Regions from separate parts of the Arthrobacter sp. 92 genome, predicted to be linked through region 3. Evidence: riboswitches for the same ligand, from Rfam matches in the RefSeq annotation. Region 3 holds a riboswitch; each other region holds the start of a gene.

Region 1 (3,269 bases), 1.3 Mb from region 3:
CAGGCGCGTGATGCAGCTTGTCCTGGCCATAACGGCCGTAATCCTGTCCCTGGCTGCGGCCGGTGCAATTGTGCGGATCGCCATCGGACCATCGCTGCTGGACCGCGTCCTCGCCTCCGATGTCCTGCTGGCCATCATCGGCGCGGCGCTCTGCATCGACATGGCGGTGAACAGGCACCTGAACAACCTGATGCTGCTGGTGGCGCTGTCCATCATCGGCTTCATCGGCTCGGTGACGGTTGCGCGGTTCGTTGCGGACAGGCGGGACCACCCCAATGAATCCTGAGGCAGTGAGCATGGACTGGCTGATTGATGCGGTTTCGGCCGTCTTTATGGTGGGCGGCGCGGTGCTGTCCCTGGGCGCGGCCATCGGGCTGCTGCGCTTCCCGGACCTCATGAGCCGGATGCACGCGGCCACCAAACCGCAGGTGCTGGGGTTGTTCCTGCTGCTGGCCGCGGTGGGCCTTCAACTGCGGTCCTGGTGGGTATGGCCCGTGCTTCTGCTGGCGTGGATCTTCCAGCTGCTCACCGTACCCGTGTCCGCTCACATGGTGGGCCGCGCGGGCTACCGCACCAAGCACCTGCACAAGGAACTGCTCACCACCGATGAGCTGGAGGCCGTGGTGCAGCGGGCAGCAGATAAGCAGGGCCTCGAGGATGAGGCCTGACCCTGCGGGTTAGACGATGTCCTGGGTCTTGGCGAAGCGGGTGATGGCCCGCTGGGTGCCGCGGTTGGCGAGCACCTGGATGACCGCGCTGACCGATGCCGAGATCAGGGCGAACGTCAGGGCGGAGCGGAGCGTGGTGGGAACATCGTCCTTGCCGCCCTTCGGGGGCTTCTTGCCGGTGCTCTTTTCCCAGATGGTGTCCACGAGCTTTGTGCCGGCGAAGCCTGCCAGGAGGCTGACTCCGGTGCCAAGCAGCTTGATGAAGATGTTCATACAGGAACTCCTTGTGAGGGGAACAGGGCTTTCCCTAGCCTAACGGCATCCGTGAGAGGATTCCCGCCAACGCCTCGACCACCAGTTGGCGCCTGGAGCGGGACCAAGGGCTCTGGCAGCACCTGGCTCGGCCACGTCGTTTGATGCCATGGCTGCAGCAGCATCCGAACCGAAGCCCAGGAAAACCGCCGCCGGATTGTGACTGCCGGCCCGGGAATCACAGGTCATTCAGGTGTAAACTGAGCACCGCCCATAAGGGCGATTTGATACGACAGGGGAGCGCCGCCGTCGGGCATCACTGGAGCAATCCAAGGAAACCGTGGATGGGCGCTGAGAGTGCGGACAGCCGCAGACCCTCGAACCTGATCCGGCTAGTACCGGCGCAAGGGAGTCGAGTTCTCAGAGTGTCCGGTAGCAGGCGGCAACGCCGCGACAAAGCCGGGGAACACTCTCCCCTCCTGTACTTCAGGAGGAAGACATGACTGACATTTCTGCAAAGCAGACGCTGACCGGCAGCAAATACAACTGGCGGGTGGTGGACATTGTGGTGGCCGCCCTCGCCGCCGTGGCCGGCGGCGTCATTTTCTGGGCCTGGGACCAGGGCGCCAACGTGATCTCCACGCCTGTCAACGCGCTTTACCCGCCGCTGACAGGGCTCTACGCCGGCGGCTGGATGATTCCGGCCATCCTGGGCATGCTCATTGTCCGTAAGCCCGGCGCCGCGCTGTTCTGCGAAACCGTGGCCGCCACGGGCGAGCTGATCATGGGCTCGCAGTACGGCACCACGGTGCTGATCTCCGGCGTTCTGCAGGGCCTGGGCGCCGAACTGGTGTTCGCGGCGTTCATTTACAAGCGGTTCAACCTGCCGGTTTCCCTGCTGGCTGGCGCAGGCGCCGGCCTCTTCTGCGGCCTCAACGACTCCTTCATGCCCTGGGGCTGGAATATTGCCTACGAAGCCGGTGACAAGCTCGCCTACATCGTGTTCTGCGCCATCTCCGGCGCCGTTATTGCCGGTGCCGTCTCATGGGTTGCCACCCGTGGCCTCGCCAGGACCGGCGTGCTGAGCTCCTTCGCTTCCCGCAAGGCAGCAACGGAGCCCGTCTTCTCCTGATGAGCTCCCACGACGCCGGTGTCCGCCCGGCAGCAGTCGCGGCACGCGGTTGGGGCTGGCGCCACGCCGGCCGGCCCCGTCCTGCTGTCCGCGCCCTTGACCTGGACATCCGTCCGGGCGAACGGGTGCTGCTGCTGGGCCCCTCGGGGGCGGGCAAGTCCACGCTCCTGCACGCCCTGGCTGGGGTCCTCGGGGACAGTGCCGCCGGCTCCCACGGGGCGGCCGGCGGGGACCCGGAGGATGCGGACGAAACCGGCAGCCTCCTGATCGATGGGGCGCCCCCTCGCGCCCAGCGCGGCCGCGCCGGGCTAATGCAGCAGGATCCCGAAACCCAGGTGGTGCTCTCACGCCTGGGCGACGACGTGGCCTTCGGCGCGGAAAACCTCTCCGTGCCCCGCGAGGAAATCTGGAAGCGCGTGCATGAAGCACTCGACGACGTCGGGCTTGCCCACCTTTCGCTGGACCACCCGACGTCGGCCCTTTCGGGCGGCCAGAAGCAGCGCCTGGCGCTCGCGGGAATCCTGGCGATGCGCCCCGGACTGATCCTGCTCGACGAGCCCACCGCCAATCTCGACCCCGTCGGTGTCCTGGAGGTCCGTGACGCCGTGGGCCGCTGCCTGGACAAGGCCGGGGCCACACTGGTGGTGGTGGAACACCGGGTGGGCGTGTGGAAGGACCTCGTGGACCGGATCGTGGTCCTGCAGCCGGGATCCTCCACGGACCCCGCGGTGCTGATCGACGGCAGTCCCGACCAGGTGCTGGAACAGGCCAGGGATATGCTCACCGCCGCCGGAGTCTGGGTGCCCGGGTACGTGCCGGCCACCCGTGGCCGCTCAGGCGCGGACGCCGGCGGTCAGGGGTCCGGCACCCAGCGGTCCGGCACCGGCGGGGAGCCCGACGCCGGTGCGCTGCTGCTTGCAACGGAGCAGTTGGCCGTCTCCCGGGAAAGGCCCCGCCGCCGCGGTTTCACCACAGTCCCGCCCTCGCCGGTCCAGTCCGGCATAGCAGCCCAGGTCCGCGCCGGCCACGCGCTGACCATCACCGGGCCGAACGGTTCGGGAAAATCCACGTTCGCACTGACCCTCGCCGGACTGCTTGAGCCGGTGGCGGGCAAGGTGTCCGCCACGGTGGATCTCAGCACGGGTGCGGGCATCGATCCCTACAAGTGGCGGGCCGAACAGCTGATCTCGCGGATCGGCACGGTGTTCCAGGAGCCC
Region 2 (3,269 bases), 350 kb from region 3:
GCGGCGCATTGTCCGGCGTGCCGGGACGGGCCCGTGCCGTGGATTCCAGAAGTTCCAGTTCCGCGACGGCGGGAACCAGCACCTGGGCGTCGCGGAGAAGTTGGTAGACGCCTCCCGCGGAGACCGTGGCGTGCGACGCCCCGGCCCGCCCCGCACCGGTCCGCGCGGACCCGGCTGGCTGGTCTTCCCGCTGGGTTGCTCCGATGACCACCGTGCCATCCAGCCGGGGAACGATGTAGACGGGAATTCCGTGGACCATGCCGCGCACGGTGGAGGTCAGCAGCGGCTGCAGGTGCTCCGGGACACGGAGACGGAGGATGTCGCCGTAAACAGGCCGCAGCGGCAGGTTGAGCCCCTCGGGCAACCCGTCGAGTGAGCCCGCCTCAAGACCGTTGGCCACGATGGTTTCGGTGGCGTGCACGGCGCCTCCGCCGGCAAGGCGGACGCCGCTGACGCGGCCGTCATCCCAGAGAAGTCCAACGGCCCTGTCCCGGACGGCGTAGCCGTCGGCAGCGCCGGAAACCCGGGACGTTTGCGCGTGCTCCGCCAGGGCCCCGGCGATCCGGGCCAGGAGCTTCCGGGGATCCACCTGGTGGTCGGCGGGGATGTCGAAGGCGCAGGAGATGCCCGGGCTCAGCAACGGTTCCCGGGATCTGGCCTCGCGGATGGTCAGTGGTTCAACCGTGAGGCCGTGCTCCTGCTGGACCGCGCGGAGGTCGGCGAGGGTGCGGCGGTCCGCGGCGTCGGCACCCACCGCCAGGGTCGACGTCGTCCGGTATCCGGTCTCCGCCGCCTGCTGGTCCGGAGATCCGGCGGCCGGCGGCGAGGCGAGGCTGGCTGCGAACGCCGGCCACAGCCTGGATGACTCAAGCATGAGACCCAGGAGGTCTTCCTCCTGGTAGTGGAGTTCGCTCACAGGTGCCAGCATGCCGGCGGCCGCCCAGCTGGCTCCCGTTCCCGGCGCATGGTCGATCACCACAACGGACCGTCCCGAACGCCTGGCTTCCCAAGCGATTCCGTGGCCGATGATGCCGCCACCGATCACCGCCACGTCCGCATGCAGCGGTCCGGAACCAGGCGCCGCGGAATCAGGCGCCGCGGAATCAGGGCTTGCGGATTCAGGGGTTCCCTGCCCAGGAGCTGTGCGGCTGGTTTGGGGGTTCATACACATCCTTCCCTACGCCGGTACTAACCGGATCAGGTCAAGCGGTCGGCTCTGACGCCCTCTCAGCCCTGCAGCAAATTGTGACAGCTGCGGCGGGCTCCCGCGGTACCTCCCCAGTTTAGAGGAACTAGGCTGGTTCCATGACCGAGCAAGCCGTCCACACCACCGCCCGCCTCTACCTCTGCACTGATGCCCGCAGCGACCGGGGAGACTTCGCAGACTTCGTCGACGCCGCATTCGCCGGCGGCGTGGACATCATCCAGCTCCGCGATAAGAACCTCGAAGCCGCCGAAGAGCTCGAGCTGCTGGAGGTGCTGCAGTCCGCATCCCAGCGCCACGGCCGGTTGTGGGCCGTCAACGACCGTGCGGACATCGCATCCTTGTCCGGGGCTCCGGTGTTCCACATCGGGCAGAAGGACATCCCCCTCAGCTCGGCCCGCAAAATGCTGGGCAAGAACACGGTGATCGGCCTGTCCACGCATTCCGCCGAGCAAGTGGACGCCGCCATTCTGGCGTCCCCGGGCAGGAAGGGGCTGGACTACTTCTGCGTCGGCCCGGTCTGGGCCACCCCCACGAAGCCCGGGCGCGCCGCCGTCGGGCTGGATCTGGTGAAGTACGCCGCGGAGGCAATCCGGCGCTCGGATGTGGGAACTGTGGAAGGCGTGCTCCCCTGGTTTGCCATCGGCGGGATCGACCTGACCAATGTCGAGCAGGTGGTTGCGGCCGGCGCCGAACGCATTGTGGTTGTCCGTGCCATCACCGACGCCGACGATCCGGCCGAGGCGGCCCGCTTGCTGCTGCAGGCGCTGGACGCCGCGGGGTCCTGATCCGGCGGCGGTGTCCGTTGCGTCCGCCGCGCAGCTAGGGCGTCCCGCAGGTGCCAGACGCGGCTCTAACCGGTCAACCCCAGTTGCGTCATGCGCCTGGCGTGCTTCTCGGCCAGCCCAGCCATGACGCCGCCCACCAGGATTTTCGCTCCCGCCGCATCCGCGCCGCCGATCAGGGCGCTGAGGAACGCGTGCTCGGAACCAACCCGTTGTGCCTGGGTCAGCGCTTCGCCGAGCAGCCGGCGGCCCCACAGTGCCAGCCGCGAGGCGAGGCGCGGATCGTCGGCCAAGGCACGTCTGAGCCTCTCGCGGAGCACATCCGTCGTCTCGTCCGAAGCCTGGATGCGCTCGATGACGGCGCGGGCGCCGGCATCCACGTAACGGGAAATCTCACGGTAGAAATCAGCGGACACCGTGTCAATCACGTACGCCTTCATCAAAGATTCGTACCAGTCCCCCGGCCGTGTGCGTTCGTGAAAATGATCAACGGACGTTTGGAAGGGGAGCATGGCGTCTTCGGCATCGATACCCATCTCAGCCAGCTTGGCGCTCACCAGTTCGTAGTGTTGAAACTCGGTGACGGCCATCCGGCCCAGGACCGCCCGGTCGTGCAGGGTGGGCGAATACCTGGCATCGGCCGCGAACCGTTCGAAGGCCGAAAGCTCCCCATAAGCCATCACGCCAAGGAGATCTGCCACGAATCTGTCGGAAGGAGCAGTGTCAGCCCGGGATGTGCTCATCCTTCAAGACTAATGGCGAAAATGGAGCTAATCTGACTTTCGTGTCACACCATCGCCTGTCCCCCAGCGTCCACGAAGAGACCAACCGGCTGGCCGAAGCCCTGAAGGCATTGCGCACCGAGCTGGAGCTACCGGGCCCCTTCCCCGCAGACGTCCTCCAGGATGCCCTGGCAGCCATTGCCGAACACAAGATGCCCGACTTGGATCTGACGGACATCGACTTCGTTACCATCGACCCGGCGTCGTCCACGGACCTGGACCAGGCCCTTTTCATCGAACGGGCCGGCGAAGGCTACAAGGTGTACTACGCCATCGCCGACGTCCCGTCCTTCGTGGCCCCCGGAAGCGCCCTCGACGCCGAAACCCGCCGCCGCGGCCAGACATTTTATGCTCCGGACGGACGCATTCCGCTGCACCCGGAAGTCATTAGTGAACAAGCAGGAAGCCTGCTTGCCGGGCAGCTTTGCTCCGCGTTTGTTTGGGAGTTCGACCTCGACGCCGGCGCCGACGTTTCGGCGGTGCTCGTGCGGCGGGCGC
Region 3 (3,269 bases):
CCGGATCCGGTTTGGCCACGGGCCCGCGGACCGCAGAGTTGCGCGCCCGCGTGACGTCGCCCCACCTGGAGATGGACGTGCCCGACGCTGGCGGCCGACTCAGGCTGCAACGTCACGGCTTCCTCGGTCAGGGACTGCGGGCCCACTGCGCGGTCGGGGCAAAATTAGGTGAAGCTTCAATTCATTCCTGCCGGCAAGGACTCGCCGCGCAGGACGATCTGCTTCGGTTGCCTTAGGGTGCTGAGCGAGCCCCGGGGATCTTCGGCGCAGACGATGACGTCGGCACTGGCGCCCTCTGAAATGCCTGCCGCGCCGAGCCACGTGCGCGCGCCCCAGGATCCCGCATCCAGGGCTGCTGCGGCCGGGAGCCCGGCGGCGTGCAGAGCCTGGAGTTCGTCCACGATGCGGCCGTGCCGGATCACGCTGCCTGCGTCGGTTCCGGCGTAGATCGCCACTCCGGCCTCGAATGCTTCCAGGATCCGCTCGGCCCTGCCCAACCAGAGGTCCCGCATGTGTGCGGCGTAGCGCGGGAATTTGCTCTCCGCCCGGGCTGCGATCTCCGGGAAGGTTGCAATGTTGATCAGGGTGGGAACGATCGGGACGCGCTGTTCCACGAACCTGGGGATGTGCCGCGGGAGCAGGCCCGTGCCGTGTTCGATGCAGTCAATGCCGGCGTCCAGCATGTCGTCCAGGGTGGTTTCGGCGAAGCAGTGAGCCGTTACCCTGGCACCCTCGTCATGCGCGGCCTGGACGGCATCCTTCACCGCCGAGGCCGGGAAGGAGGCGGCGAGATCGCCGGCGCCGCGGTCGATCCAGTCCCCCACGAGCTTCACCCAGCCGTCGCCGGCCCGGGCCTGTTTTCGCACGGCCTCCACCAGTTCGCCCGGCTCCACCTCCACCGCGAGTCCCCGCAGGTAGCGGCGGGTTCTGGCAATGTGCCGCCCGGCCCGAATGATCCGGGGCATGCCCGGCCGGCGCTGGAGCCACCGGGTGTCGTTCACTGCTCCGGCGTCACGGACCAGCAGGGTGCCGGCCGAGCGGTCCGCCAGAGCCTGCGCCTCCGCCACAGCGTCGGAGACCAAACCGCCCGGTCCCAGGCCAATGTGGCAGTGGGCGTCCACCAGGCCGGGGATAACCCATCCGTCCAGCACCAGCTCCGGCGTCGCGGCCGGCCTGGTGAAGGTCAGTGTGCCGTCCACCGACCACAGCCCGCGCCGTTCGGTGGACGCCGACGTGAGGATGGTTCCGCTGAACTCGATGATTCCCGCCATGAGCTAAAGCTTAAACCTCCCGCGCGTCCCGGCGCCCGACAGCCCCGTCACGGACGGGCACCTCCCAAGGGGGTTGTGGTAGCTTCGTCTACGACCACACGGGTGCCCCTGCAGGGGCTGAGATCGGGCTGATGCAGCCTGCGACCGTTGAACCTGTCCGGGTAATGCCGGCGAAGGAAGTGAGTATTCCTTGAATACGCAAGAAACACAGTTGTTCCCTGCCCAAAATGGGTCCGCCCAGGACGGGGTCGGTTCCGATCAGCCTGAGACCCAGTCGCTGAAATCCCACTCGCTGGCCTTCATCGGCGACGAGGAAAACGGCATCCGTGTCCCGGTGACCACCATCGCGTTGGAGAAGTCACCGGACGGCAGCACGAATCCTCCATTCCAGGTGTACCGGACCGCCGGTCCGGGCAGCGACCCCGTGGTGGGGCTTGAGCCGTTCCGCACCCAGTGGATTGAGTCCCGTGGAGACACCGAGCCGTACAGCGGGCGGGAACGGAACCTGCTCGACGACGGTAAGTCCGCCGTGCGCCGCGGGGCCGCCTCCGCCGAGTGGAAGGGCGGGCAGCCTGTGCCACGCCGCGCCGTCGAGGGCAGGACCGTCACCCAGATGCACTACGCGCGTCAGGGCGTCGTCACGCCCGAGATGCGTTTTGTGGCCCTGCGCGAAAACTGCGATGTGGAGCTGGTGCGCAGCGAAGTCGCTGCAGGCCGGGCAATCATCCCCAACAACATCAACCACCCGGAATCCGAGCCGATGATCATCGGCAAGGCCTTCCTGGTGAAGATCAACGCCAACATCGGCAACTCAGCGGTCACCAGTTCCATTGCCGAGGAAGTGGACAAGCTGCAGTGGGCCACCCAGTGGGGTGCGGACACCGTAATGGACCTGTCCACCGGCGATGACATCCACACCACCCGTGAATGGATCATCCGGAACTCCCCCGTGCCGATCGGCACTGTCCCGATCTACCAGGCGCTGGAGAAGGTAAACGGTCAGGCCAACGAGCTGACGTGGGAGATCTTCCGCGACACCGTGATCGAACAGTGCGAGCAGGGCGTGGACTACATGACCATCCACGCCGGGGTCCTGCTGAGGTACGTGCCGCTGACCGCGAGCCGCGTGACCGGCATCGTGTCGCGCGGCGGTTCCATCATGGCCGGCTGGTGCCTTGCGCACCACCAGGAGAACTTCCTCTACACCCACTTCGATGAGCTCTGCGAAATCTTCGCCAAGTACGACGTCGCATTTTCGCTCGGGGACGGGCTGCGCCCGGGTTCCACAGCAGATGCCAATGACGCGGCCCAGTTCGCCGAACTGGACACTTTGGCCGAACTGACGCAGCGCGCCTGGGAGTTTGACGTGCAGGTGATGGTGGAAGGCCCCGGGCACGTGCCGTTCCACCTGGTCCGCGAAAACGTCGAACGCCAGCAGGAACTCTGCAAGGGCGCGCCGTTCTACACGCTTGGGCCGCTGGTGACCGACATCGCACCGGGGTATGACCACATCACCTCGGCCATCGGCGCCACCGAAATCGCGCGCTACGGCACCGCAATGCTTTGCTATGTGACGCCCAAGGAACACCTGGGACTGCCGAACAAGGACGACGTCAAGACCGGCGTGATCACCTACAAGATCGCAGCCCACGCCGCCGACCTCGCCAAGGGCCACCCGGGAGCTCACGAGCGGGACGACGCCTTGTCGAAGGCGCGGTTCGAGTTCCGCTGGCGCGACCAGTTCGCCTTGTCCCTGGACCCGGTCACGGCCGAGGCTTTCCACGACGAGACGCTTCCCGCCGAGCCTGCCAAGACCGCACACTTCTGCTCCATGTGCGGCCCGAAGTTCTGCTCCATGCGCATCAGCCAGGACATCCGCGACGAGTATGGCTCAGCCGAAGCCCAGGCTGCCCTGGCCGAGATGGCCGCAGGCATGAGGGAGAAGAGCGACGAGTTTCTCGCCTCGGGCGGCAAGGTCTACCTGCCGGAGCTGCAGCC

What was found. A riboswitch is a leader RNA that binds a small molecule or an ion and turns the genes downstream of it on or off. The one in region 3 is predicted to bind thiamine pyrophosphate.
Region 1: linked by a shared signal. The riboswitch ahead of ACP4XC_RS21625 (ECF transporter S component) and the one ahead of thiC (phosphomethylpyrimidine synthase ThiC) in region 3 are both predicted to bind thiamine pyrophosphate.
Region 2: linked by a shared signal. The riboswitch ahead of thiO (glycine oxidase ThiO) and the one ahead of thiC (phosphomethylpyrimidine synthase ThiC) in region 3 are both predicted to bind thiamine pyrophosphate.

What each region holds. Positions count from the first base shown of each region.
Region 1 is NZ_CP189863.1:4,635,542-4,638,810, reverse strand. It holds gene ACP4XC_RS21645 (Na+/H+ antiporter subunit E) at 1-11, shown strand, start outside; gene ACP4XC_RS21640 (monovalent cation/H+ antiporter complex subunit F) at 11-286, shown strand; gene mnhG (monovalent cation/H(+) antiporter subunit G) at 276-668, shown strand; gene ACP4XC_RS21630 (DUF4235 domain-containing protein) at 678-941, opposite strand; TPP riboswitch at 1,205-1,348, shown strand; gene ACP4XC_RS21625 (ECF transporter S component) at 1,420-2,052, shown strand; gene ACP4XC_RS21620 (ABC transporter ATP-binding protein) at 2,052-3,269, shown strand, end outside.
Region 2 is NZ_CP189863.1:3,686,729-3,689,997, forward strand. It holds gene thiO (glycine oxidase ThiO) at 1-1,165, opposite strand, end outside; TPP riboswitch at 1,158-1,279, opposite strand; gene thiE (thiamine phosphate synthase) at 1,306-1,992, shown strand; gene ACP4XC_RS17085 (ferritin-like fold-containing protein) at 2,058-2,732, opposite strand; gene ACP4XC_RS17090 (RNB domain-containing ribonuclease) at 2,774-3,269, shown strand, end outside.
Region 3 is NZ_CP189863.1:3,339,222-3,342,490, forward strand. It holds gene ACP4XC_RS15520 (amidohydrolase family protein) at 177-1,271, opposite strand; TPP riboswitch at 1,360-1,467, shown strand; gene thiC (phosphomethylpyrimidine synthase ThiC) at 1,462-3,269, shown strand, end outside.